Regions from separate parts of the Amycolatopsis sp. NPDC004378 genome, predicted to be linked through region 1. Evidence: riboswitches for the same ligand, from Rfam matches in the RefSeq annotation. Region 1 holds a riboswitch; the other holds the start of a gene.

The links. A riboswitch is a leader RNA that binds a small molecule or an ion and turns the genes downstream of it on or off. The one in region 1 is predicted to bind thiamine pyrophosphate.
Region 2: linked by a shared signal. The riboswitch ahead of ACWEN0_RS02160 (thiamine ABC transporter substrate-binding protein) and the one ahead of thiC (phosphomethylpyrimidine synthase ThiC) in region 1 are both predicted to bind thiamine pyrophosphate.

What each region holds. Positions count from the first base shown of each region.
Region 1 covers NZ_JBSGDR010000001.1:988,077-994,516, forward strand. Annotated here, with positions in the region: gene ACWEN0_RS04855 (AAA family ATPase) at 1-392, shown strand, start outside; gene ACWEN0_RS04860 (LytR C-terminal domain-containing protein) at 397-1,026, opposite strand; gene ACWEN0_RS04865 (DUF3263 domain-containing protein) at 1,023-1,331, opposite strand; gene ACWEN0_RS04870 (peptide deformylase) at 1,487-2,065, shown strand; gene ACWEN0_RS04875 (glycoside hydrolase family 15 protein) at 2,108-4,273, opposite strand; gene ACWEN0_RS04880 (S1C family serine protease) at 4,476-5,387, shown strand; TPP riboswitch at 5,436-5,557, shown strand; gene thiC (phosphomethylpyrimidine synthase ThiC) at 5,551-6,440, shown strand, end outside.
Region 2 covers NZ_JBSGDR010000001.1:435,240-441,679, reverse strand. Annotated here, with positions in the region: gene ACWEN0_RS02195 (AAA family ATPase) at 1-39, shown strand, start outside; gene ACWEN0_RS02190 (DUF1737 domain-containing protein) at 61-252, shown strand; gene ACWEN0_RS02185 (DNA-3-methyladenine glycosylase 2 family protein) at 340-1,731, opposite strand; gene ychF (redox-regulated ATPase YchF) at 1,835-2,917, shown strand; gene ACWEN0_RS02175 (hypothetical protein) at 2,914-3,246, shown strand; gene ACWEN0_RS02170 (hypothetical protein) at 3,486-3,614, opposite strand; gene ACWEN0_RS02165 (4a-hydroxytetrahydrobiopterin dehydratase) at 3,691-3,975, opposite strand; TPP riboswitch at 4,008-4,115, shown strand; gene ACWEN0_RS02160 (thiamine ABC transporter substrate-binding protein) at 4,140-5,189, shown strand; gene ACWEN0_RS02155 (ABC transporter permease) at 5,300-6,440, shown strand, end outside.

The DNA.
Region 1 (6,440 bases):
CGATGCGCGAGGTCGTCGTGCTGGGCGCGACGAACCGGCCGGAGCTGGTCGACCCGGCCCTGCTGCGGCCCGGACGGCTGGAGCGCCGCGTCTACGTCCCGCCGCCGGACGCCGAGGCCCGCGCCGCGATCCTGACGGCCACCTCGAAGAACACGCCGCTCGCGTCCGATGTGGACCTCGCCCGGGTGGCGTCCACTCTGGACGGCTACTCGGCGGCCGACTGCGCGGCGCTGATCCGCGAGGCGGCGCTGACGGCGATGCGCGAGTCCCTGGAGGCCCGCGAAGTCACGGCAGCGCACCTGGAGACGGCGCGCAAGACGGTCCGCCCCAGCCTCGACCCGGTGCAGCTCGCGGCGCTGGAGTCCTACGCGAAGACCCAGGCCGGGGACTGAACCGTCAGCTGCCCTTGTGGCCGGACTGGTAGTTGTTGGTCACGATGACGATCACGCCCGGGCTCGCGCTCTGGATGCCCTCGAAGCGGGGTTCAGCCTTGAAGCCGAACTCCTGCGCGAGCTGCTTGGCCGCGGCTTCCTCGTCGGTGCCCGGGCGGAAGTACGCCGTGGTCGCCGGGATGATGCCCTGCGAGTAGTTGCTGACCTCGGTGACGTTCCAGCCCGCGCCGGCGAAGTCGTCCTTCGCGCGCGCCGCGAGGCCCTTGATCGTCGAGTTGTTGAAGACCCGGACGGTCACCCACTTGTTGGACGCCTGCTGGTCACCGGGCTGGCCCGGCTGGCCGGGCTGCCCCGGCTGGCCCGAGGTCGGCTGCCCGGGCGTCGGCGACGGCGGCGTCGGCGAAGTCGGGTTCGTCGAGGTCGACGGCGGAGGCGTCGAAGAGGTGCCCGAAGGCGGCTGCGACCCGCTGGTGGTGCCCGGCTGCGTCGACGTGCCGCTCGGCCCGGCCTCGTTGGACCCGTTGCCCCCGCTCAGCGCGGAGATCCCGCCGATCACCGCCGCGATGATGGCGACGCCGACCAGGGCGACGCCCGCGGCCTTCATCGGCCGGGACATTCCCGAAAACACGCTCATTTCAGCTCGATCCCCAGTCGCCGGGCGCCTCGCTTGCGCTGGCGGGCGGCGCGGGTCTTGCGCAGCCGCTTCACCAGCATCGGGTCGGCTTCGCTCGCCTCCGGCTTCTCCAGCAGCTTGTTGAGCAGCTGGTAATAGCGCGTGGCGGACAAGTCGAAGCGTTCGCGGATGGCGTTCTCCTTCGCCCCGGCGTGCCGCCACCACTGGCGCTCGAAGGCGAGGATCTCGACCTCGCGTTCGGTCAGGCCGGGCACGGGCTTCGGCGGCGACGGCTGCGGCTCAGCCATCGACTCCGCGGCGTCCATCCGAGTCCCTCTCAATCGGGCGTCATGGCGAATCAGACCTAGCTCTTCCGCGGGCGCCATTCAACCACGGAAGCGCACGCCGACGTGGGCATCCGCGTCGGCGCGTCACGGTCTGATGCAGGTCTACCAGAGGGGTCCGACTAAACTGCGTGGTCGTGACCATCCACCCCATCGTTATCGCCGGCGAACCCGTGCTGCACCAGCCGACCCGGGAGATCACCGAGTTCGACGAGAAGCTGCGCACGCTCGTCGACGACATGTTCGAGACGATGTACGCCGCCGAGGGCGTCGGCCTCGCGGCGAACCAGATCGGGCTCGGCCTGCGGGTGTTCGTCTACGACTGCCCGGACGACGAGGGCGTGCGGCACAAGGGCGTCGTGGTCAACCCGAAGCTCGAGACCTCGGAGATCCCGGAGACGATGCCGGACCCGGACGACGACTGGGAGGGCTGCCTGTCGGCGCCCGGCGAGTCGTACCCGACGGGCCGCGCGAAGTGGGCGAAGGTGACCGGCTCGGACGTCGAGGGGAATCCGATCGAGGTCGAGGGCACCGGCTACTTCGCGCGCTGCCTGCAGCACGAGACCGACCACCTGGACGGGTACCTCTACCTCGACCGCCTGGTCGGCCGCCACGCGCGCGCGGCGAAGAAGATGCTGAAGTCGAACAAGTGGGGCGTCCCGGGCAACTCCTGGCTGCCGCCGAAGACCCCCGAGGACGACGGCGCCGTCATCTGACCGCTCCGAAGGGCCCCTCGCGATCGAGGGGCCCTTCGGCGTTCAGCAGCCGAGGAAGTGGCAGCGGACCACCTGCGGCGTCTCCAGGGTCGAGCCTGCCTTGACGTCCCAGGCCAGCCGGACGTACTGCGCGTGCGTCCAGGCCAGCGGGGTCGCCGACGTGGTCGGCGTGCCGGCCGGGAAGCCGGTCTGGCCGGACGGCGGATTCTCGTCCCACACCTGCTCGGGCATGGTCTCCGCCGAGCTGCTCACCCGGCCGAGGTCACGCAGCCGCCGCGCGGCCGACGCCGGGTCGCCGAGCGTCAGTTCGTACTCGCCGCGCTCGCCGGCGAGCAGCGGCCACAGCCGGCCGAACGTCGTGCGGCTCCCGGCCGGGAACGTGTAGTCCCACGGCGAACCGTCGGCCTGCTCGCCGTAGCCGTCCTTCGTGTACCGGTGCCAGAACTGCCCGGTCGGCGTCGTGAACGCGATGTCCTTGTCCGTGACGCGGACGCTGTTCCTGATCACCGGGTCGTCGGCGCGGTAGACGCCGAGCCGGACCAGGTCGAGGAAGCCCGCGTCGGTGACCGCGCGCTGGTCCATCGTGACGCTCGAGTTGCCGAGGTTGTACGTCGTCCCGGCGTTGGCGTTCGCGTCCTTGGTGAGGCGGACGAAGTACGGGTCCTTCGACAGCGGCCCGTTCGTGGTGATCGTCTGCTTCGGCAGGTCGGCCTTCATCTTGTCGGCCGCGGCCAGGTACCGGGCGGCGTCGGCGGACGCGCCGTTGTGCGAAGCGATGTCCGCGGCGCAGACGAGCCCGGCGATCACCGAGGCGATGGTCGACGGGGACCAGCCGTCCTGCTCCTCCCAGCGCTCCTGCTGGGTGTACGGCGACGCCTGCCCGTTCGGGCCCCGGTACCCGATGATGAAGTCGGCGGCCTTGCGCACGCCGGGCCACAGATCGGTCCGGCCGAGCTGCTGGGCCAGCACGATCGGGAACGCGGTCTCGTCGAGCTGGACCGACGTCCAGTACGGGACGCCGTCGACGCGGCTGTTCTGCGGCAGGTGCCCGTCGGCCTGCTGCTGCGTGCCGAACATGTACGACACCGCGCGGTTCGCCGCGGCCCGGTCGCCGCCGGCGGCCAGGCCGGTCGCGATCTGGTAAAGGTCACGCGGCCAGACCAGGTGGTAGGTGCCGGACGGCGACCACTCCGGGTCGTTGTTCCCGAACCGCCACGGCATGCTCGGCGACGCGATGAAGGCACCCGGGTGGTGCTTGTCCTCGCTGGCGGCGAGGGTCAGCATCGACGCCTTGTACAGGTCGCGCTCGGCGTCGGTCTTCAGCGACGACGGCGGCTTGCTCACCCCGCGCAGGTACTGCTCCCAGCCGCGGTCGTACGCGCGGGTGATGTCGCGGACCCCGCGTCGCTGCGACGCCTGCGCGCTCTTCACCGCGTCGGCGGCCTTCGCGCCCATGCCGAGCGCGAGCGTGACGTGCCGGTTCCGGACGCCGTCGGCGGTCGTCTGCCCGGTCAGCACGACGTTGCCCTTGGCGGCGGTGTCGTACTGCGCGAGCTTGAAGGTCTTCGTGAGCTGTGTGTTCCCGTCGGACACGCCCGCGTAGCCGACGCTCGTCTTCGTGAAAGCGGGCTTCGCGGTCAGTGCAGCGGCGTTCGTCGCGTCCTGCGCGGTGACGGCGTCGCCCTGGCGCGCGGCCGAGTCGTCGGAGCCGTCGTTGGTGAGGTCCGGGTCGGCGACCGCGTAGAGCTGGTAGGGCCGCCCGGTGAGCGACTGGAAGTCGACGTCGACCAGCACGGTCGTGGCGGCCGGGTCGGTGACGTAGGTCTTGGTGAGGCGCCAGCGGTGCTGGTCGTCGGTACTGGTCTGCTCGTAGGTCAGGCTGTCGGCGTCGGCGCGCCGGACCTGCTGGGACTTGGCGGTGTAGTCGGCGACGGCGAAGCTGCGGCCGTCCGTGACGACGAAGTTCGCCGACCGGACGCTCGGCGTCGACAGGTCCGGGTAGTACACCTCGGACATCTGGCCGCCCTGGAGCGTGAACCAGACGTTGCTCGAGCGGTCGTGAGCCGTGCCGAAGCCGGTCTTGTTCGCGGGCAGCCAGCTCGGATGGGCTCCGGGAGCACCGGGAGCCTCACCCTGGGCCTCCGCGGTCGCCGGGATCAGGCCGGTGACCAGCAGCCCGGCGAGGGCGCCGAACATGAGTTTTCGCATATCAACCCCACAGAAGATCGCTTCTGCACCGTTACAGAAGCGCTTTGGGAGTCTGCCGCCGAATCTTCACCGGCGCATGGTCCGAACCGGTGAACCACTGACCGTCACTGGTCCGGTCGGCGGTTCACGGACAGCGAACCCGCGCCCACCTCGTTCGGGCGCACACTTGTAGTACCTGCAACGGTGTAATCGAGGTGCATCCATGGACGAGGCGATGGACGCCTATTCGCGCGCGGTCAGCACCGTCGCCAAGACCGTCACCCCGCACGTCGCCGGGGTGCAGCTCGCACGCGGCGGCGGCTCGGCCGTCGTCTTCGCCGACGACGGCCACCTGCTCACCAACGCCCACGTCGTCGGCGACCACCGCCGCGGCGTCGCGACCTTCGCCGACGGCAGCGAACTTCCCTTCGACGTCGTCGGCGCCGATCCGCTGTCGGACCTCGCCGTGCTGCGGGCGCGTGGCGAGACGCCGTCGGCCGCCCAGCTCGGCGACGCCGACCAGCTCGTCGTCGGGCAGCTCGTCGTGGCCATCGGGAGCCCGCTCGGGTTCTCCGGCACCGTCACGGCGGGTGTCGTCAGCGCGCTCGGCCGGGCGCTGCCGGTGCGGCAGGGGCGCACCACCCGCGTGATCGAGGACGTCATCCAGACCGACGCGGCGCTCAACCCGGGCAACTCCGGCGGCGCGCTCGCCGACTCGGCCGGCCGCGTGGTCGGCGTCAACACCGCGGTCGCCGGCGTCGGGCTCGGGCTCGCCGTGCCGATCAACGCGACCACCCGGCGGATCATCGACACGCTCGTCGTCGAGGGCCGGGTGCGGCGCGCGTACCTCGGTGTCGTCGGCGTGCCCGCGCCGCTGCCGGACGACGTCGCCGAGCGCACCGGCCAGGCGGCCGGGCTGCGGGTCCACGAGGTGGTCGCGGGCGGGCCCGCCGACCGCGCCGGGCTGCACGCGGGCGATCTCGTCCTGACCGTCGGGCGCGCCCGCATCTCGGACGCCCAGGGCATCCAGCGGCAGCTGTTCGCGGAGGTGATCGGCACCGCACTGCCGATCACCGTGCTGCGCAACGGAGCCATGGTCGACGTGTACGCGACCCCCGCCGAGTTGGTCGGGTGAGGTGAGCGGACTTGAGTATGCGCTCCCGGCGTGGCATGGTCGGGGGCACAACACCAACGCGGGAGCTCGCGCCATGGCGGGCTGAGAGGGTGACTTGCTTCGGGCAGGCGTCACCGACCGCATGAACCTGACCGGGTAATGCCGGCGTAGGGAGTGAAAGTCGTTGACGACGCTGGAAAACAAGCACGTCTCCGTCACCACGGGTCCGATCACCGGATCGCACAAGACGTACCACCAGACCGAATCCGGATTGCGGGTTCCGGCGCGCCGGATCGATCTGTCCAACGGCGAGCACTTCGACGTCTACGACACCTCGGGCCCGTACACCGACCCTGACGTGTCGATCGACGTCCACAGTGGACTGCACCGGCTGCGCGCCGGGTGGGCCGACGGCCGGGAGCACAACACCCAGCTCGGGTGGGCGAAACAGGGTGTCATCACGCGGGAGATGGAGTACATCGCCGCCCGCGAACGGGTTGCGCCGGAGTTCGTGCGCGACGAGGTCGCGAGCGGGCGCGCGGTGATCCCGGTCAACCGCAGGCACCCCGAGTCCGAGCCGATGATCATCGGCAAGAACTTCCTGGTGAAGATCAACGCCAACATGGGCAACTCGGCCGTCTGGTCGTCGGTCGAGGAAGAGGTCGACAAGATGGTGTGGGCGACCCGCTGGGGTGCCGACACGATCATGGACCTTTCGACGGGCAAGCGGATCCACGAGACGCGCGAGTGGATCATCCGCAACTCGCCGGTCCCGGTCGGCACGGTGCCGATCTACCAGGCCCTGGAAAAGGTCGACGGGGAACCGGAAAAGCTGTCGTGGGAGATCTACCGCGACACCATCGTCGAGCAGTGCGAACAGGGCGTCGACTACGTCACGGTGCACGCCGGTGTGCTGCTGCGCTACATCCCGCTGACCGCGCGGCGCGTCACCGGGATCGTCAGCCGCGGCGGGTCGATCATGGCCGCGTGGTGCCTGGCGCACCACCAAGAGTCCTTTTTGTACACCCACTTCGAAGAGCTCTGCGAAATCCTGCGGCAGTACGACGTCACGTT
Region 2 (6,440 bases), 550 kb from region 1:
GCCCGCACGGGCTCGACGCTGGAGGTGCGGGCCGGCTGAATTCTCGGACAAGATGAAGGCATGACCGACCAGCCGCCGAACGACCTGCCCCGTTACCGCCTGCTCACCGGCCCGGACGACGCGAAGTTCTGCCACCGGGTCAGCGAAGCGCTCGAGCTTGGGTACCGCCTGTACGGCTCGCCGTCCGCGACGTTCGACGGTGACCAGGTGATCGTCGCGCAGGCGTTGCTGTGGCAGGGCGAGCAGGGCTGAGGCCGGGTCAGGCCGCGTGCCAGGGGTACGTTCCGGCGTAGCACCACGGTGTCCACGTGCGGGCGCGCTGTGGCAGGGCGTGCAGGGTCAGGCCGCGTGGCGGAGGTACATCCCGGCGTAGGAGCACCACGGCGTCCACGCGCGGGCCCGCTCCGGCAGCGAGGCGGGCGGGATACCCAGTGCCTCGGCGCCGCGGCGGACCTCGGCGTCGCCGGCCGGCAGCACGTCCGGAGCGCCGAGCACGCGCATGAGCACGTGATCGGCGATGGCGGCATCGATTCCCGGGCACGCGAGCAGGTCGGCACGCAGCTCCGCCGCGTCGCGGCCGACGTGGATGTCCAGCCGGCCCTCGGCCAGTGCGGCGGCGACGCCGGTCACGGTCGCGCCGCAGCCGGCTGTCGCGATCTGGGCCGCCGTCGGGAACAGCCTGGTCACGCCCCACTCGCCCGGCACCTCGTCGCCCGGCGGAGGCGGACCTTCGAGCAGGGCGCGGAGCAGCAGCTCGTCCCCGTCGACGGCCCCCGGGACCCGGATCCCCGGCACCGCCGCGACGACCGGTGCCAGCGCCGGGTCCGCGCCGAGGACGCGGGTGACCGCCGCGGGGTCCGCGTCGAGGTCGAGCAGCCGGCGGACCCGGCTCACCGCGCTGCCGAGGTCGCGCAGGTCGGTGAGCAGCAGCTCGCAGCGGACGTGGTTCGGCTCCGGGGTCAGCCGGACGAGGCCGGTGCCGTGGGCGAGCCGGAGCGTCCGCGCGTAGGCGGTCGAAGTCACCTCTTCGACGTCCGGGATCGCGTGCGCGGCGAAGTAGCGAAGCAACCCGGCCGCGTCGAACGGCGGCCGGAACGGCAACCGCAGGCTCAAGCGGGTTCCGCTCACCTCGCCTTGGCGTCGTCGTGACGCGGCGAAGGCGCGAAGCTGCGAAGGCGTCGTCGCGAACACTTCGCGGATCGTCTCGTTGAACTGCCGGACGCTGGAGAAGCCGGCCGCGAACGCGACGTCGGTGAGCGGCAGCCCGGACACCTCGATGAGCAGCCGCGCCGAGTGCGCGCGGTGGGCCCGGGCCAGGGCGAGCGGGCCCGCGCCGAGCTCGGCGGTGAGCACCCGGCCGAGCTGGCGTTCCGAGTAGCCGAGGCGCCGGGCGAGGCCGGGGACACCTTCGCGCTCCACCGTGCCGTCGGAGATCAGGCGCATCGCGCGCGCCGCGAGGTCGGCGCGCACGTTCCAGTCCGGCGAGCCCGGGACGGCGTCGGGCAGGCAGCGGCGGCAGGCGCGGAAGCCGTTGGCCTGCGCGGCCGCCGACGTCGGGAAGAAGCGGACGTTCTGCTCCTTCGGCGTCGAGGCCGGGCACGACGGGCGGCAGTAGATACCGGTGGTGCGGACCGCCATGATGAACTGGCCGTCGAAGCGCGAGTCGCGGGCGGTGACCACGCGGTAGCAGCGTTCGGCGTCCCGCCACAGGGCGAGCGTGTCGGTGACCATGAATCCGAGCATGCCAGCAGGTCAGGGCCGTTGCTGGCGGAAATCCGACGCCGCGTTGGGTGCACGCCGGGTGGCGGGGGCGAGCCACGTAGACTGCGGGGTCGTGAGCCTCACCCTCGGTATCGTCGGCCTGCCCAACGTCGGCAAGTCCACCCTGTTCAACGCGCTGACCCGCAACGACGTGCTCGCCGCGAACTACCCGTTCGCGACGATCGAGCCGAACGTCGGCGTGGTGCCGCTGCCGGACCCGCGGCTGGACAAGCTGGCGGAGCTGCACAAGTCGGAGAAGATCGTCCCGGCCGTGGTGTCCTTTGTGGACATCGCGGGCATCGTGAAGGGCGCGTCCGAGGGTGCCGGGCTGGGCAACAAGTTCCTCGCCAACATCCGTGAAGCCAACGCGATCTGCCAGGTCATCCGGGTGTTCGACGACCCCGACGTGGTGCACGTCGACGGCCGGATCGACCCGTCGAGCGACATCGAGACGATCAACACCGAGCTGATCCTCGCCGACCTGCAGACGCTGGACAAGGCGCTGCCGCGGCTGGAGAAGGAAGCGCGGACGAAGAAGGAGAACAAGCCCGCGCTGGACAACGCCCAGAAGGCGAAGGAGATCCTCGACGCCGGGCGCACGCTCTTCCAGGCGCAGAAGGAAGTCGACTTCGACGCCCTGCGCGAGCTGAGCCTGCTGACGACGAAGCCGTTCCTCTACGTCTTCAACGCGGACGAGTCGGTGCTTACCGACGAAGCCCGCCGCGAGGAGCTGACCAAGCTGGTCGCCCCGGCGGACGCGGTGTTCCTCGACGCGAAGGTCGAGGCGGAGCTGCTGGAGCTGGACGACGAAGAGTCGGTGCGCGAGCTGCTCGAGTCCGTCGGCCAGCCGGAGCCGGGCCTGTACGCGCTGGCCCGCGCGGGCTTCCACACGCTGGGCCTGCAGACGTACCTGACGGCGGGCCCGAAGGAGTCCCGCGCCTGGACGATCCCCCAGGGCGCAACGGCCCCGCAGGCGGCGGGCGTCATCCACACGGACTTTGAGCGCGGCTTCATCAAGGCGGAAATCGTCTCGTACGACGACCTGATGGAGGCCGGCTCGATGGCGGCGGCCCGAGCGGCGGGCAAGGTCCGCATGGAGGGCAAGGACTACGTCATGGCCGACGGCGACGTGGTGGAGTTCCGCTTCAACGTATGACGCGGCCGTTGTCGCCGGCCGAGCGAGCCGTGCTGGACCACCTGCTCGCCGGCGAGTTCCCCGGCGCGCCGCGGCTGCGTGCCCAGCTGCCCACGGCGCGGGTCACCGGAACCTGCGCCTGTGGGTGCCCGACGATCGACTTCGTGGTGGACCCGGCCCTGCCCGCGGCCGACCTCGACGGCCGGGTGGTGGTGGAGGCCGACGCACCCGACGGCGGCATCATCGTGTTCGCCGAGGAAGGGCGGCTGTCGGGACTCGAGTACTGGTCCGTGCGTGACGACGTCCCAGCGGAGTTCCCGCCGCCGGAGCAGATCCAGCGAGCCGGGTAGCGACAGCCACTCCGACGAGTACGCCGCCGCACTGGAAGCCAGGGCGACGGCGCTCGATCGGCGGGTCCGGCTCAGCCGAGGATGCCCATCAGGGCGATCGTGATCAGCACCACCGCGGGGGCGAGGGCGTTGATCCAGGCGCGCTGGGCGGGGGTGAGGGCGGCGGTGCTGTTCATGGCGTTTCCTTGGGCCGAAAACCGATGCTTCCGCCCTGCTCAGCGCGCTGATCATGCCCTTCGTTAGCGGCTGTGATCGAACTCACCGGCATCCGGGTGACGACGGCCGCGGGCGGTGAACCAGAGCACGCCGCCGGCCGCTGCCACCATCGCCGCGAATGCCGCCGTGCCCACCACGATCGCCTGCGTCATGATCCGTCTCTCCTAGCAAAGGTCGTTTACCGAGAGACGTCGAAATCGCGAAAAAGTGCACCCAGAGTTACCGAAGTCACACCGAGTCGAGCACCGAGTCGATCTCGGCCGCCAGCGAGAAGTCCTTCGCCGTCAGGCCGCCCGCCGAATGCGTCGAGAGCCGGAACGTCAGCGTGCGCCAGCGGATGTCGATGTCCGGATGGTGGTCGGCCTGCTCGGCCAGCACCGCCACGCGGTCCACCACCTCGATCGCCTGCGGGAACGAGGCGAGCTCCACCTCGCGGGAGATCACCGCTCCCGACCTGGTCCAGCCCGTGCCCAGGCGTTCGTCGGCCTCGGAGTCGCTCAAGATTTCCGTCATGTCTCCATGGTCTTACGTCCTGGACTACGCTGCACGGTTGCCACGGGAGTCCGGCCGGTGCCGGGCTGAGAGGCGGGTATCCGCGACCGTTCGCACCTGACCGGATCATGCCGGCGTAGGGAGGGCTTCACCCCTCTTCGTCCGGTGAAGTGCAGGAGGGGTAGATGAAACGCAGGGCTGCGCGCGCCGCGACGGCCGTTGTCGTCGTGGGGGCCGTCACCGCGGGGTGCTCGCTGTCGAGCGGCGACGGCGGCACCCAGCAGACGCCCACCGTCACCCTCGTGACGCACGATTCCTTCCTGGCGCCGCAGGAGGTGCTCGACGCCTTCCAGAAGCAGTCGGGCATCAAGATCTCCGTGCTCAAGCAGGGCGACGCCGGTTCGCTGACCAACAAGCTCGTGCTGACCAAGGCCAACCCCATCGGGGACGTCGCGTACGGCGTCGACTCGACCTTCGCCTCGCGCGCGCTCAAGGAGGGCGTCTTCGACGCCTACACCAGCCCCGAGGCCGACCGCGGGCCGCAGCGCTACGCCGTCGACCCCGAGCACCGGCTCTCCGCGGTCGACGTCGGCGACGTCTGCGTCAACGTCGACACGAACTACTTCACGAGCAAGGGCATCCCGGCGCCCGGGACCTACGACGACCTCGCCGACCCGAAGTACAAGGACCTGCTGGTCGCGGAGGACCCGGCGACGGCGTCCCCGGGGCTCGCGTTCCTGCTCGGCACGATCGCGAAGTACGGCGAGGCCGGCTGGAAGGACTACTGGAGCAAGCTGAAGGCCAACGGGGTCAAGGTCGTCAGCGGCTGGGAAGAGGCCTACACCAAGGACTTCTCCGGCTCGGCGGGCAAGGGGCCGCGCCCGATCGTCGTCTCGTACGCGTCTTCGCCCGCCGCCGAGGTCGGTGACGACGGCAAGCCGCGCACCAAGGCGCTGCTCGACACCTGCTACCGGCAGGTCGAGTACGCCGGCGTGCTGGCGAACGGCAAGCAGACCGACAGCGCGCGCAAGGTCGTGGACTTCCTGCTCTCGCAGCAGTTCCAGACGACCGTCGCGGCGAACATGTACGTCTACCCGGCGCGGCAGGACGTCGAGCTGCCCGCGGGCTGGGCGCAGGTCGCGCCGCTGCCGCAGAAGCCGCAGACGCTGCCCGCGGACCAGGTCCAAGCCGGGCGCGAGAAGTGGATCGGCGAATGGCGCACGCTCGTGCAGTGACATCCGAGGCCTCGCCTCGGGCCGGGGGTTCCGCCGCCCGGAACCCCCGAAAACCACCGGTCCTGGCCCCGCCCAGGACCGCTCGAGGGGTCGGCCTGGCGCTGCTCGGCCTGGCCCCGATCGGGTTCCTGGTGGTGTTCTTCGCCTGGCCGGTGCTCGCGATCATCGGCCGCGGGTTCGCCGCGGGCGGTCTCGACACCGTCCTCGGCGACGTGCGCACCTGGCAGCTGGCCGGCTTCACCGTGGCGACGGCGGCCGCGTCGACGGTCGTCGCCGTGGTCGCCGGGCTGCCCGTGGCGTTCCTGCTGGCCCGGGTGAAGCTGCCCGGCGTCGGTCTTGCGCGGACGCTGGTGCTCGTTCCGTTCGTGCTGCCGACCGTGGTCGTCGGCCTGGCGTTCCGGGCGCTCTGGCCGGACGGCGGCGTGCTGCCGATCGTGCTGGCCAACGCCTTCTTCAACGTCGCCGTCGTCGCGCGGACCGTGGCCGGGCTGTGGGCCCGGCTGGACCCGCGGACAACCGACGCCGCCCGCGCGCTCGGCGCGTCGCCGTGGCGGGCCTTCCGGTCGGTGACGCTGCCCGCGCTGGCCCCCGCGATCGCGTCCGCCGCGGCCGTCGTGTTCCTGTTCTGCGCCACCAGTTTCGGCGTCGTGCTCATCCTCGGTGGCGCGAAGTACCGGACTCTCGAGACCGAGATCTACCTGCGGACCGTCGACCTCCTGGACCTTTCGGGCGCGGCGGCGCTTTCGCTGATCCAGTTCGCGGCCGTGGTCGCCGCGCTGGTGCTCGGCGGCCTGGCGCGACGGCGCAAGGACGGCGCCCGGACCGGGTCCGGCCGGGTGCGACGACCCCGCCGCGGGGAGTGGTGGGTCATCGGCGCCGCGGGCGTGGTGCTCGCACTGCTGCTGACGCCGATCGTGGCGCTGCTCGCCGAATCGGTGTCCGCCGGGAACGGCTGGAGCCTGGCCGGTTATCGAGCGTTGACCACCACCGGAGAGAAGGGCGCGCTGCAGGTTTCCGGCTGGGACGCCGCGGTCAACTCGCTCAAGGTGGCGATCGACGCGACGCTGCTCGCGATGGTCGTCGGCGTGCTCGCGTCCGTCGTGCTGGTGGCGCTGCGGCGCTCGCCGGCGAAGGCCGCGCGCGGGCTCGGCGAGACGATGGACGCCGTGCTGATGCTGCCGCTCGGGGTGTCCGCGGTGACCGTCGGGTTCGGCTACCTGGTGACGCTCGACGCGCTGCCCGGCGACCTCC